2 regions of the Streptomyces sp. SAI-135 genome follow, and region 1 is predicted to be linked to the other one. Evidence: riboswitches for the same ligand, from Rfam matches in the RefSeq annotation. Region 1 holds a riboswitch; the other holds the start of a gene.
What was found. Region 1 has a riboswitch for thiamine pyrophosphate ahead of M2163_RS34220 (thiamine ABC transporter substrate-binding protein). Riboswitches for the same ligand answer to the same signal wherever they lie in the genome.

Region 1 (7,375 bases):
GGAATGACGACGAACCTGACGATCGGTGAGCGAGTCGCTTGGTACCGCCGTAGGCGCGGCATGTCCCAAGAGGTGTTGGCCGGATTCGTCGGCCGCACGGTCGACTGGCTGAGCAGGGCCGAGAACAACCGCATGGAGCTTGACCGGCTCTCGGTCATCAAGACCCTGGCCGATGCCCTGGACGTGTCCCTCGGCGACCTGCTCGCCGAACCCACGCTCATGGAGTGGACCGCCGACAGCGGCAACCGCACGGTGCCGGCACTTCGGTCGGCGCTGATGAACTACCGCCAGCTGACCCCGCTGTTGGGGGTGCCGACCGAGGGTGACCCCACGCCCCTGGACGAGCTTCGCACCAGCGTCGTAGAGATCATGGACGCCTACCAGGCTTCCCGCTACGGCTTCGCGACCCGGCGCCTGCCCCTGGTGCTGGCAGACGCTCTCATCGCAGCGCAGTCCTACGACGGCCGTGAGCGTGAGGAGGCGAACGAGCTGCTCGCGCTGACGTATCAGAGCGCGGCCATGGTCCTCGGGAAGGTGGGCGAGGTGGACCTCGCCTGGATCGCCGCCGATCGCGGATTGGGCGCGGCGCAGCAGTCCGGCAACCCGGCGGTCATCGGCTCGCTCTTCCGGTCCGTGGGGCACTGCCTTCTGTCGACTGGCCGCTTCGACGCCGCCGTACAGCTCATCGGCGATGCGTCCGACTACCTACGCCCGGGTCTCTCTGGGACCGCCAGCCCGGAGTTCCTGTCGATCTACGGGTCGCTCTTCCTCGCTGGCTCGATTGCGGCCGCCCGCGCCGAGGAGCGCTCGACCGTGCGCGAGTTCCTTGCCGAGGCCGACCAGGCAGCCAGCCAACTCGGACAGGACGCGAACCACATGTGGACCGCCTTCGGACCGACCAACGTCGACATCCACCGCGTGGCGACCGCGGGGGAGCTGGGCGACATGCAGGTAGCCGTCGATCTCGGTCCGCGTATCGACACCAGCAGCCTGCCGACGGAGCGCCGGACGCGGCACAACATCGAGGTGGCCCGTGCCCTCAGCGCACACAACCGTGTCGACGACGCCTTGGCGATGATCCTCGAAGCCGAGTCCTGGGCACCCGAGCAGGTGCGGAGCCACTACATGGCCCGCGAACTCGTACTCACGTGGGTGCGCAACCAGCGCAGCCGACCGAGCCGGGCCATGGCGGATCTCGCCGAACGGCTGCATGTGGTCTAGGTGGGTACGCTCGGCTGCATGGCAGCGAACGAGCATGAAGCGAAGATGGCGCATCCGCGTATGGCAGCGGGTGCGCTTTTCTTTGATGCCGGCGGGCGCGTCCTCATGGTGGTGCCCACGTACAAGGACTACTGGGACATCCCCGGGGGCTACGTCGAGACCGGTGAGTCTCCGCTTCAGGCTGCCAGCCGCGAGGTACGGGAAGAACTCGACATCACACCGACGCTCGGCCGCCTACTGGCCGTCGACTGGGCGCCCAGCGCTACCGAGGGCGACAAGGTGCTGTACCTGTTCGACGGCGGCGAGCTTGCACCGGAGACCGTGGAGGAGATCCGCCTCCAGGCCGAGGAGCTGAAGAGCGTCATGTTCGTCGCCCCGAGCGAGATCGCGGACCGTACGATCCCACGCCTGGCCCGACGCATCCTTGCGGCGATCGATGCCCGAGCGGCGAGCGCCCCGGTGTACCTCGAGCATGGCCAGGCGCCGAGCGATGTAGCGGCGTAGCCGAGACCGAAGGCCCTCATCCCAGCGGGATAAGACTTTCCCTACTTCATCAAGGCCCGCGCACGGCGCGGGCGCGCGCCGCCTCTGCGGCGCGGCCTGCCTCCTGTCTGCGCCCCGGCTGGCCGCGCCCGGCGGCGCGCTCGACGGCTGCGGGCATGAAGCGGGGGAGACACCCTCTGTGGCTGGGGCGGTCGGCTCCACGGCTTTAGGCAGCCACTTTGGGGCGAGCCTCTAAGATCATGGCCCCAACGTCGTGCTTTAACGGGCAGGTCCACAGACTGCCCGACTCGCCGGAAGCTTACGGGGCCATGATCACTCGCCCCAAAGCAGCTCCAGCCCAAAGCCGCTCCACCGACCTAATTTTCCAGCGATGGCCGTAGAGCTGCAATTTCCATCTCATCGAGAGGAGAGCAAGTGGCGCACTCTTTTCGTGATTTCTTGGATTCGCTCAGTAGCTTCGGCTAGGTAGCTGGAGGCTGGCACATCCCTCCCGTGAACCACATTGTTACGCACCCTGCGCAACAAATCGATTTCGTGGCGAGTCTCCGTGTCCAGCATCGGTAGACGGTCGAGGATTCTGAAGATCGGTGGCGCGATCCGCTCGCCATCTTCCTGCGGTGCCAGGTTGCGCAAAGACTCTTCTAGCTCTACCCAACTTGTAAGGAAATGGCCGATCTGTTGATGCATTCGTGCGCTCGGAGAAAGGGGATCAAGTGAAGCGGTATCTGCGTCAACTTGAACCATGTTGAAATGCTCGTATCGCGAAGGGTCTTCGGCGAGAAGAGCATCGATGACTTGCTCTGCGAGAGGACGCATCTCGACGTTGTCGTGCAGTGATGCTAGATACGGAGCCAGATCGGCAGGTGACTCTTTTTCCAGTTTCCTCAAGAAATTGAATAGGAGGTCAACTCGCCCCAAGCCCGAGTCTCCAACCGGCTCGTTCAGAATCTTCCCCGCCTGGCTCAGCAGATATGCGGCCAATTCGTAGTGGTTGAGGAATCGTCCACTTCTGGCGACTCGATTCTTACTCGCTTCTTGCAGCATTTTGAGCGACATCTCGCCAGCGATCACCAGACCATTGAGTTGGTCTAGGATCGCCTTTTCTGCGTCGGACAATTCGCCCGACAGTGGCTTATAGTCGAGATCATGCTCAACCTCTGACCATGCGTGCATAAGTACTGAAGCGACCTGCACTTCGACACGCGCCTTCGCGTATCGCTTATCCAAATCGACTAGCTCGCGTTCCTTGAGCCTAACTCGATAGTGGGTTGCCGAATATCCGGAGAACTCTTTTCCGGGTGGCCTCTCGTTCGATTCAGGAAAATCCTTCTTCTCCGTCACGTCGAGCAGGCGATTGACGGCTTTTTCTACCTGGTCTTGTTCACCTGGGAAATAGAGCGCGATGCGGACGCCCGCCAGATCGACGATATCGTCGTAGACGTCTTCTACATTCGTGTACTTCTTTTTAGGTGCTCGTTGGCGGCACTTTTCTTCTAGGCGCTTGATGTCCTTCGCGCGGTGAGTGACGATACAGCGGACACCTGACTCCTTGAGGTCTCTTTCCAGGGCTTGAGCAACTAGTTCTGCTGCCCGGTTGTAGAAGTCGTACTCCTTTGCATAGCGTGCAAGGAAGTGATCAACGATTTCCATGGCTCCCCCACAGGCACAGCTTCAGCTTTTCGGTTCTGCTCCTACGCGTACACGTAGGATGCCGTAAGGAGGGGCTGGCGCGGAGGGTGAACGCCCTACAAGGTGCCCTTGTACGGCTGACCTACGCCAGCTCGAAGCGGAGGTCACGGTCAAGTTCCCTCTGAGCGGAGAGTCGCGTGCCGCAGATTGTGCCCGCGACCGCTGAGCCAGCCCCCTGGGCCGTCCCTGGGCCGTCCGAAGCCAGCCAACGCCGACAGACGGTACCCACGGGTGACCACCCCCACCCCGCTCCGGCCTGGGCCCCCGCCGTTGATCTGCCACACTGGAAGGGTTATGCCTGCACCCGGAGAACTCACTTTCGTCGCCCCCCGCGGAGCCAAGAAGCCGCCGCGGCATCTCGCTGATCTCACTCCTGCCGAGCGCAAGGAGGTCGTGGCCGGGATCGGGGAGAAGCCGTTTCGTGCCAAGCAGCTCTCGCAGCACTACTTCGCGCGGTACGCGCACGACCCGGCGGAGTGGACGGACATCCCGGCCGGCTCGCGCGGCAAGCTGCAGGAGGCGTTGCTTCCCGAGCTCATGACCGTCGTACGGCATCTGTCGACCGACCAGGGGACCACGCGCAAGACGCTGTGGCGGCTGTTCGACGGGACGCTCGTGGAGTCGGTGCTGATGCGGTACCCGGACCGGGTGACCATGTGCATCAGTTCGCAGGCCGGCTGCGGGATGAACTGTCCCTTCTGCGCCACCGGGCAGGCGGGGCTGGACCGGAATCTGTCCACCGCCGAGATCGTCCACCAGATCGTCGACGGGATGCGGGCGCTGCGGGACGGGGAGGTTCCGGGGGGACCGGCGCGGCTCTCCAACATCGTCTTCATGGGGATGGGCGAGCCGCTCGCCAACTACAAGCGGGTGACGCAGTCCATCCGCGCGCTCACCGATCCCGCCCCCGACGGGCTCGGGCTGTCGCAGCGCGGCATCACTGTGTCGACCGTCGGGCTCGTGCCGGCCATTCACCGGTTCGCCGACGAAGGGTTCAAGTGCCGGCTCGCGATCTCCCTGCACGCCCCCGACGACGAGCTGCGCGACACCCTCGTCCCCGTGAACACACGGTGGAAGGTGCGCGAGGTCCTCGACGCCGGGTTCGAGTACGTCGAGAAGTCCGGGCGGCGGCTCAGCATCGAGTACGCGCTCATCCGGGACATCAATGACCAGGCGTGGCGCGGGGACCGGCTCGGGCGGCTGCTCAAGGGCAAGCCCGTGCACGTCAATCTCATCCCCCTGAACCCCACCCCGGGGTCGAAGTGGACGGCCTCCCGGCCCGAGGACGAGAAGGCGTTCGTCGAGGCCATCGCCGCCCATGGCGTGCCGGTGACGATCCGGGACACCCGTGGTCAGGAGATCGACGGGGCCTGTGGTCAGCTCGCCGCCACCGAGCGGTAGTCTGACGTTCGTACGTACATCTGCATATCCGACAGGGGAGCGCGACAGCGCTGAGAGTGCGGCGATCGGGCCGCAGACCCTCTGAACCTCGCCCAGGTCATTCTGGGTAGGAAGTTCGGTCATCACCGTGAACAACAAGAAGTTCTTCGCTGCCGTCGTCGGCCTCGGCCTGGTCACGCTGTCCGCGTGCGGATCCTCGTCCGACGACAGCACCGGCTCCGGCTCCGGCTCCGGCTCCAAGACCGTCACCCTGGTCAGCCACGACTCCTGGGCGGTCTCCAAGAACGTCCTCGCCGACTTCGAGAAGAAGTCCGGCTACAAGGTCAAGGTCCTGGAGGACGGCGACGCCGGGCAGGCCGTCAACAAGGCCATCCTCACCAAGGACAACCCGCAGGGCGACGTCTTCTTCGGCGTCGACAACACCCTGCTCTCCCGCGCGCTCGACAACGGGCTCTTCCAGTCCTACGAGGCCAAGGGCGCCGACACGATCAAGGCGGGGTACCGCGTCGACGGCGACAAGGTCACCCCTGTCGACACCGGCGACATCTGCGTCAACTACGACAAGGCCTGGTTCACCGAGCACAAGCTCCAGCCGCCGACGTCGTACGACGATCTGATCAAGCCCGCCTACAAGAACCTCCTCGTCACCGAGAACGCCTCCACCTCTTCGCCGGGCCTCGGCTTCTTGCTCGGGACCGCCGCGAAGTACGGGGATGGAGGCTGGGAGGGCTACTGGGCGAAGCTCAAGGACAACGGCGTCAAGGTCGTCGACGGCTGGGAGCAGGCCTACAACGAGGAGTTCTCCGGGTCGGCCGGAGGCAAGAAGGCCAAGGCCGACCGGCCGCTCGTCGTCTCGTACGCCTCCTCGCCGCCCGCCGAGGTGATCTACGCCGACCCGAAGCCCACCACCGCGCCCACCGGGGTCGCGGACGGCACCTGCTTCCGGCAGACCGAGTACGCCGGGCTGCTCAGCAACGCCGAGAACAGCAAGGGCGGCAAGGCGCTCCTGGACTTCCTGCTCACCAAGGAGTTCCAGGAGGACATGCCGCTCAACATGTTCGTGTACCCGGTCGTCGAGGGCGCCCAGGTGCCCGCCGAGTTCACGAAGTACGGTCCGCAGGCCAAGGATCCCGAGACCATGGACCCGGCGAAGATCGCCGACCACCGTGACGACTGGGTCAAGTCGTGGACCTCGCTGGTTCTGAAGTAAGGCCCCGCAAGCCCCTCCACAACGCGGCGGCGCGGCTCGCACTCGTGGCCGTGCCCGTCGCGTTCTTCGCCGTCTTCTTCGCCTATCCCGTCGCCGCGATCGTCACGCGCGGGCTCAAGGCCGGCGGGACCTGGCAGTTCGGCCGGATCACCGAGGTCCTCGCCCAGCCGGACATCCGGCACGTGCTGTGGTTCACCACCTGGCAGGCGCTCGCCTCCACTGCGCTCACGCTCCTGATCGCGCTCCCCGGCGCGTACGTCTTCGCGCGCTTCGACTTCCCCGGCAAGCAGCTCCTGCGGGCCGTGGTCACCGTCCCCTTCGTGCTGCCGACGGTCGTCGTCGGCACGGCCTTCCTGGCGTTGGTCGGCCGCGGCGGGCTGCTGGACGAGTGGTGGGGCGTACGGCTGGACACCACCGTGTGGGCGATCCTGCTCGCGCACGTCTTCTTCAACTACGCGGTGGTCGTACGGACCGTCGGCGGATTGTGGGCCCAGCTGGACCCGCGCCAGGAGGAGGCCGCGCGCATGCTGGGCGCGTCCCGGCTCAGGGCCTGGCGGACGGTCACCCTGCCCGCCCTCGCGCCCGCCGTGGCCGCTGCCGCGCTGATGGTCTTCCTGTTCACGTTCACCTCCTTCGGAGTCGTGCAGATCCTCGGCGGGCCGACCTTCTCGACCCTGGAAGTGGAGATCTACCGGCAGACCTCCGAGATCTTCGACCTGTCCACGGCCGCCGTGCTGACGCTGATCCAGTTCGTCGCGGTGGGCGCGGTCCTCGCCGTGCACGCGTGGACCGTGCGGCGCCGGGAGACCGCGCTGCGGCTCGTGGACGCGTCCGTGACTGCCCGGCGGCCGCGCGGGGCGGGGGAGTGGGGGCTGCTGGCCGGGGTCGTCGCGATCATCGCCGTACTCCTTCTCCTGCCGCTCGCCGTCCTCGTCCAGCGGTCGCTCGGCGCCCCCGACTTCGGCTACTACCGGGCGCTGACCGGCGCCGACGGCGGGGTCTTCCTCGTCGCGCCGATCGAGGCGGTCGGGAACTCCCTGGAGTACGCCCTCGTCGCGACCGCCATCGCGGTGGCGGTCGGGGGGCTGGCCGCGGCCGCGCTGACACGGCGGGACGCGGGGCGCTTCGTGCGGGGCTTCGACGCGCTGCTGATGCTCCCGCTCGGGGTGTCCGCGGTGACCGTGGGCTTCGGGTTCCTGATCTCCCTCGACGAGCCGCCGCTGGACCTCAGGCAGTCCTGGATCCTGGTGCCGCTCGCGCAGGCGCTGGTCGGGGTGCCGTTCGTGGTGCGGACCATGCTGCCCGTGCTGCGGGCCGTGGACCACCGGCTGCGGGAGGCCGCCGCCGTGC
Region 2 (7,375 bases), 1.9 Mb from region 1:
CCAACTCGCTGTTGGCGACGGTCCCCACGCTGGACTGCGCGATGGAGAAGAGCAGCAGCAGCGGCAGCGCGGCACCGGCGTAGGCGAGGACGAGCGTGTTGACGACGGATGCGATGTGGTCGCGGCCGATCCGGATACCCGCGCGGTACAGCCCGCGCCAGCCCATCGTCGGGTTGGCCTCGTGCAGCTCCCAGACCGCCGAGGTCTGCGTGACCGTCACGTCGTCGAGGACACCGAGCGAGCCGATGATGACGCCGGCGAGCAGCAGACCGCTCATGTCGATCGTCGGATAGAGCCCGTGGATGAGCCCGGTGTTGTCGTCCGTGTTGCCGGTCAGCGCGGCCCAGTCGATGAACGCCGAGCCGAGGACGCCGATCAGCAACAGGGAGATCAACGTGCCCAGCACCGCCACTGAGGTGCGGGCGGACAGACCGTGACACATGTAAAGGGCGATCAGCATGATGGCGCTCGACCCGATCACCGCCACGACCAGCGGGTTCGAGCCCTGGAGAATCGCGGGCAGGATGAAGAAGTTCAGCACCATGAAGCTGATGGCCAATGCGACCAGCGCCATGACTCCGCGCAGCCGCCCGACGACCACCACGGCGAGCGCGAAGATGCCGGCGAGCAGACCCATTGGGAACCTGCGGTTCACGTCGGCGACCGAGTACTGCAGATCCCTGGGCGCCGAGGGCTCGTAGGCGACCACGACCTTCTGGCCCTCGTGCAACTGCCGTGTCTGGTCCGGCTGGACGATCTCGGTGAAGGTGCGGCCCTTGTCCTGGCCGGTGTCGACCCGGATCGTCGCCTTCTTGCAGGTGCCGTTCGCCTGCTGCTGGGCGGACGAGCCCTCGGCCGTGGAGGTGTCCCCGGTCGGGGTCTCCCCCGAGGCGTTCACCGACTTGCAGCTGACGCTCACGACCTTGCTGACCGTGGCCTGCTGGGTCTGCCGGTCGAAGCCGACGCCGGTGCGCTCGTGCGCCGGGGCTCCGCCGGGCCAGAGCACGAAGAGCCCCACCAGGACGGCCGCCCCGAACGGGATCAGGATGGCTGCGATGACCTTGCGCAGGTGTTTGGAGACGGGAGCCGCCGGCCCGTGACCATGGCCGTGCGAGTGGCCGTGCCCACCGCCGGAACCGGGCCCGCTCCCATGCCCGTGGCCGTCCCCGGGACCGTGCCCATGTCCGTCGCCGTGCCCACGCCCGTCGCCGGGGCCATAGCCCTGCCCCTCACCACCGTGACCCCCGCCGCCCCCCGGACCGCCGACGCTGCCCTGGCCGGCACGACCCGCGCCCTGATCGTGGCCGTGACCCTGGCCGTACCCGGGACCACCACCACGTCCGCCACCGGACCCCTGCCGCTGCCCCTGCTCATGCTCGTGCCAGCCGCCGACCCCGCCGTTTCCACCGGCTCCGCCGACTCCATCGGTCCCGCTCCCGCCGAAGCCCCGGCCGTCTCCGAAGCCCCGGCCGTCTCCGAAGCCGTCACGGGAGCCGCTGCCAGGGCCGTGTCCTGTACCGGGCCCAGGGCCGTTTCCGGAGCCCGGTCGGCGCGGGGGCTCGGGGGGCGGGTACGGGGGCTGATGCGTCGTGGTCACCGCCCGATCATCGCAAGAACGACAGGGGCCCCCTGTTCACCGCGCCCGAATTGACGCTAGCGTGGAGCCACCTTTTGTACACGCGGGAGCTCGGAGCACCGGGCTGAGAGGGCGCTGACCTCCGTCCCAGCGATGTTTCACGTGGAACGTCATCTCCAGCGAGTGACGTTCCCCACGAAATGTCGGCAGACGGAAACCGCTGCGTCGACCGCCGAACCTGTTACCGGGTAATGCCGGCGTAGGGAGTAGGTCTCATGACCAACAAGGACGCGCGCACGCCTGCCTCCGACCAGCTCGACGCGGAGGCCGGGAAGTCCATCGGCTGGCACAAGGCGTACATCGAGGGCTCACGCCCCGATCTGCGGGTGCCGGTCCGCCAGGTGCACCTCACCAACGGGCAGTCGGTCACGCTGTACGACACGTCGGGCCCGTACACCGATCCGCTCACCGAGACGGACGTCCGCCGGGGCCTCGTGCCACTGCGGGAGAACTGGATCATCGCCCGTGGGGACACCGAGGAGTACGCGGGCCGTCCCGTGCGCCCCGAGGACGACGGGATCAAGCACACCTCGCCCCGGGGCGGCCTGCGTAACCTCGACGCTGTCTTCCCGGGGCGGTCCCGCCAGCCGCGCCGTAGCCGTGACGGCCAGGCGGTCACCCAGCTCGCCTACGCACGCCGCGGCGAGATCACCCCCGAGATGGAGTACGTGGCCATCCGGGAGAACGTCTCTCCCGAGGTCGTTCGGGAGGAGATCGCGGCGGGCCGAGCGGTCCTCCCGGCGAACGTGAACCACCCGGAGATCGAGCCGATGATCATCGGCAAGCGGTTCCTGGTGAAGGTCAACGCCAACATCGGCAACTCCGCGGTGACCTCCTCCATCGAGGAGGAGGTCGAGAAGATGACCTGGGCGACCCGCTGGGGCGCCGACACGGTCATGGACCTGTCGACCGGCCGCAACATCCACACCACCCGTGAGTGGGTGCTGCGCAACTCCCCCGTCCCCATCGGCACGGTGCCGCTCTACCAGGCGCTGGAGAAGGTGGACGGCCGCGCCGAGGAACTGACCTGGGAGATCTACAAGGACACGGTCATCGAGCAGGCCGAGCAGGGCGTGGACTACATGACGGTCCACGCGGGCGTGCGCCTGCCGTACGTACCGCTGACGGCCAACCGCAAGACGGGCATCGTCTCGCGTGGTGGCTCGATCATGGCGGCCTGGTGCCTGGCGCACCACAAGGAGTCGTTCCTGTACGAGAACTTCGAGGAACTGTGCGAGATCCTCGCCGCCTACGACGTCACGTACTCGCTGGGAGACGGCCTCCGGCCCGGTTCGATCGCGGACGCCAACGACGAGGCGCAGTTCGCGGAGTTGCGCACGCTCGGGGAACTCAACCGGATCGCGAAGCGTTTCAACGTACAGACCATGATCGAGGGCCCGGGGCATGTCCCGATGCACAAGATCAAGGAGAACATCGACCTTCAGCAGGAGATCTGCGATGAAGCTCCGTTCTATACGCTCGGCCCGCTGACCACCGACGTCGCGCCGGCCTACGACCACATCACCTCCGGCATCGGCGCCGCGATGATCGCATGGTGGGGCACGGCGATGCTCTGCTACGTCACGCCCAAGGAGCACTTGGGCCTGCCCAACCGGGACGACGTCAAGACGGGGGTCATCACCTACAAGATCGCCGCCCACGCGGCCGACCTCGCCAAGGGACACCCGGGCGCCCAGGAGTGGGACGACGCCCTCTCCGACGCTCGGTTCGAATTCCGTTGGGAGGACCAGTTCAACCTGGCCCTCGACCCCGACACGGCCCGGGAGTTCCACGACGAGACCCTCCCGGCCGAACCGGCCAAGACGGCTCACTTCTGCTCCATGTGCGGGCCGAAGTTCTGCTCGATGAAGATCTCCCAGGACATCCGCCGACGCCACGGCGACAGTCAGGAGGAGATCGAGGAGGGCATGGCCCAGAAGTCGAAGGAGTTCGCGGCGGCGGGCAACCGGGTCTATCTGCCGATCACCGACTGAGAAGGCCAAACCGTCGACGGCCGAACCGTCAGCGGGTGAACCGTCGGCGAGTGGCCCGCGGCCGGGTCTTCGGCTTGCGCTCCCCGTGGTGGGGGCGCAAGCCGAGGGGCTGTGCCGGGTGCTACTCCCGGCTGGTGCTCCGGCCCCCCGAAGTCCGGGCTGGTGTAGTCCGGGCTGGTGAAGCTCGGACGGGCACCGGAGGCTCCGTCGTCCGGACTGCTGAAGCCGGGGCGGTCGTAGCCGAGGCTGGGCATCCGGCTGGTCGGTGCGGGTGGTGCCGTGTGGTGCAGTGCGGCGGTGCCGGGGTCGGCCAGGGCCTCCCTGAGGAAGGGGAGGAGACCCCGTTCCAGCAGCGCCTCGCGCCAGTCGTCCCTGGCCCGTGCCACCTCCTCGCTGAGCTCGCCGTACCCCGCGTCCGGCGAGGGCCGGTTGCGCAGCGCGGTGATCAGCAGGCCGACGGCGGCGACCAGGATGGCGGCCGCGGTCAGCGCGCCGAACACCCATCCGATAGTGATCATCGCGTGGGCGAACGCCGGCGGGGGGCTGAGCATCTGGAGGATGTAGCCCACGAGCAGGAAGATCGCCGCGGCGATTCCGGCGAGGACGGGCGTCAGGACGGCGGCGACGGCGACGGCGCCCGCACCGGCGGTCTCGGCGACCTCTCCCATGGTGGTGGCGAGCCCCATCGCACCCGTGCCCGACTCGGCGGGGCCGGGTTCGTGCACGGACGACAGGGTGGACGGCGTCGCCGGGCGGCGCTGTTCCTCGCGGACCTTCACGTAGTGCTGGTACTCGGTCGCCGCGGCCGCCGTGATGATCGCGGTGGCGTTGAGCGCCATGGTGCGCAGCTGTTCGGGATTCAGCCGCTGTCCGACGGCGGCCAGTTCGGGACGGTGTGGTGCGGAGCGCAGCGCCCCATCGAGGATCCGCTCGTACTCCTGGCGGTCCTCGCTGTGCAGGTGCTGCGGAACGCTGTTCATGTGCATCCCCCGATGCTCCGTAGGGCTTGGGGCTCGCATGACAACGAGCCGTCGGGCAGAAACGGAGGGGAGCCTGCTACGGATAAGCAGATGGTAGAGCGGTCACGGCACAGGGTGACAGGGGGTTTCCAGAAATTGGCCTCTGGCCTGCGCGGTCGACGGGCGGCCCGTCCTGGGGGAACCTCTGCCCCGTGAAGGCTCAGATATCCAGGGGCAGTTGCTGGACCAGCAGTTTTCCGGCCATGGTCACTCCGCCGTCCATCGCGATGGCCAGGCCGTCGGCGTAGACGTGCGGTCCCTCGACCACCGGACCGGATTCTTCCTTGTCCTCCTCGGAGCCCACTTCGCCCAGCAGATAGGGGATCGGGCTGTGGCCGTGCACGATGCGGCTGCCGCCGTAGGTGTCGAGCAGGGAGCGCACGTGGTCGGCGCCGCCTTCGTCGCGGAAGGAGAAGCGCTTGGTGAACTTGCGGAACAGGTCCCACACTTCGTCCGCGTCGTTGCGCGTGAGGGTCTCGCGGACGGTGTCGTTGACCGCCTCGATCGAGTCGCCGTAGTCGAGATAGGCGGTGGTGTCGGAGTGCACGAGCAGATGGCCGTCGACCTCCTCGACGGCGTCGAGCCGGGCCATCCACTGCAGGTGGTGGTCCTGGAGGCGGTCCATGTCGGTCTTCTGCCCGCCGTTGAGCAGCCAGGCGGCCTGGAAGGTGGCGGTGCCCGCGCCGGAGTTGACGGGGGTGTCGCCGAACCGCTTGGCGCCGATCAGCAGCAGCTCGTGGTTGCCCATGAGGGCCTTGCAGTAGCCGCCCGCCGCGGCGGCCTCCGCGGAGAGCCGCATCACGAGGTCGATGACGCCGATGCCGTCGGGCCCGCGGTCGGTGAAGTCGCCGAGGAACCACAGCCGGGCGGTGCCCGCGCACCAGTTGCCCGCGGCGTCGACCAGGCCCTTCTCGTGGAGGGCGGCCATCAGTTCGTCGAGGTAGCCGTGGACGTCGCCGACGACGAACAGCGGACCGGGACCGTCCACCGCCTGCTCGGCGGGGTCGGCGACGGGCTGGAACCCTTCACCGTGGTCGATGACCGGCAGATCCTGCTCGGTGGGGGTGTACCCCTCCGGGTAGGCCTCCTCGTGGGCGGGAATGACGTCGCCGGGGTGCGTGCTGTGGCCGTACGGACCGGTCTCGTTGACGTACGCGGGCACCCGGAAGTCGCGCAGCACTGCCGTGCGCTCCACCTCGGGTCCCTGACCGGCCCCCTGAGTCATCAGACCCCTCCACCATCGCGCCGCATCTGCACCGCTTCGGACTGCCTGGTCGCAGCGGCCCGCGGTGTCGTGGGCCCATCATAGGAATGCGGATCGCGCCGTGTGATGACCCAGGGGTGGTGAATCGGAGCAAGACTCCTGTTCACCGCGGCATTCGCCCCGATTGGGCCGGGCTTCGACCCCTGCCGGGCGCTCCGCTGCGGCAGCTGTACGGCGGATCGGGTCACCGGCGCGGGAGGCGGCGGATCGCCCCGCGGTGTTGACGGCGGGTGCGGCGGCCGAGGGCCCGGCCACCCTCTGCATCGCAGGCCCAGGCACCCTCGGTGTCGTCGGCCCGGCCACCCTCGGCACCGGGGGCCCCGACACCCTCGGGACCGACCAGGAGCCTGGACGCCCGGGAACCGCACCGCCGTACACCCGGCCGCACCACCGCACCACCGCACCACGGCACCACCGCACCCGCCCCCGTCGACCGGAGCCGCTGGTTCGCCGCGCCCCGATCCGCCGACCGACGGCCTACTCCTCCTCGGGCGACCGCGGCGGGCTGACCGTCGTGCGCGGGGCACGCCGCTGGGACGAGGTGCGCACGATCAGCTCGGTCGGTATCACCTGCTCGACCGGCTGGTCCGATTCGACCCCTTCGATGGCGTCGATGAGGAGCTGGATCACGGCCGTGCCGATGCGTCGGGGCTTGAGGGAGAGCGTGGTGACGGGCGGCTCGGTGCTGGCGTACACGGTGGACTCGCTGCAGCAGACGATGAGCAGGTCGTCCGGGACGCGCAGTCCGTAGCGGCGGGCGGCGGCCAGCAGGTCCGTGCCGTTCGGGTCGAACAGGCCGTAGACCGCGTCGGGCCGGTCCGGGCGGGCGAGCAGCCGGTCGGCGGCGACGGCGCCCGCACACGGATCGTGCGCCGGGTAGGCCTCGTAGACCGGGTCCTGGCCCACCCGCTCGCACCAGCGCAGATACGCGGTGGTCGACAGATGGGTGTACGTGTCCGTCGTCGTCCCGGTCAGCAGGCCGATGCGGCGGGCGCCGGCGTCGGCCAGATGGTCGAGGATCCCGAGGACGGCGGCCTCGTGGTCGTTGTCGACCCAGGCGGTGACCGGGAGGGCGCCGGCCGGGCGCCCGTCGGAGACCACCGGCAGACCCTGTCGGACCAGTTCGCTGACGACCGGGTCCTGGTCGGACGGGTCGATGACCACCGTGCCGTCCAGGGCGACGTTCGACCACACGTCGTGGCGCGAGGTCGCCGGCAGGATGACCAGGGCGTAACCGCGGGCCAGCGCGGCCGAGGTGGCGGCCCGCGCCATCTCGGCGAAGTACGCGAACTCGGTGAAGGTGAAAGGTTCATCCCCGTATGTCGTCACGGTCAGGCCGATGAGCCCCGACTTGCCGGTACGGAGGGTTCTGGCCGCGGCCGAGGGCCGGTAGCCCAGTCGGTCGGCGACCTCCCTGACATGGCGGCGGGTGGCGTCCGGGAGCCTGCCCTTGCCGTTCAGG

Region 2: it holds a riboswitch for thiamine pyrophosphate, as region 1 does, so the genes downstream of both, thiC (phosphomethylpyrimidine synthase ThiC) here and M2163_RS34220 (thiamine ABC transporter substrate-binding protein) in region 1, are expected to answer to the same signal.

Annotation. Positions count from the first base shown of each region.
Region 1 is NZ_JARXYP010000002.1:6,522,590-6,529,964, forward strand. It holds gene M2163_RS34200 (helix-turn-helix transcriptional regulator) at 4-1,221, shown strand; gene M2163_RS34205 (NUDIX hydrolase) at 1,240-1,725, shown strand; gene M2163_RS34210 (RelA/SpoT domain-containing protein) at 2,122-3,375, opposite strand; gene rlmN (23S rRNA (adenine(2503)-C(2))-methyltransferase RlmN) at 3,709-4,815, shown strand; TPP riboswitch at 4,839-4,946, shown strand; gene M2163_RS34220 (thiamine ABC transporter substrate-binding protein) at 4,943-6,025, shown strand; gene M2163_RS34225 (iron ABC transporter permease) at 6,070-7,375, shown strand, end outside.
Region 2 is NZ_JARXYP010000002.1:4,649,874-4,657,248, reverse strand. It holds gene M2163_RS25535 (YibE/F family protein) at 1-1,597, opposite strand, end outside; TPP riboswitch at 1,670-1,859, shown strand; gene thiC (phosphomethylpyrimidine synthase ThiC) at 1,852-3,630, shown strand; partial or broken gene M2163_RS25525 (hypothetical protein) at 3,759-4,616, opposite strand; gene M2163_RS25520 (metallophosphoesterase) at 4,810-5,874, opposite strand; gene M2163_RS25515 (LacI family DNA-binding transcriptional regulator) at 6,391-7,375, opposite strand, start outside.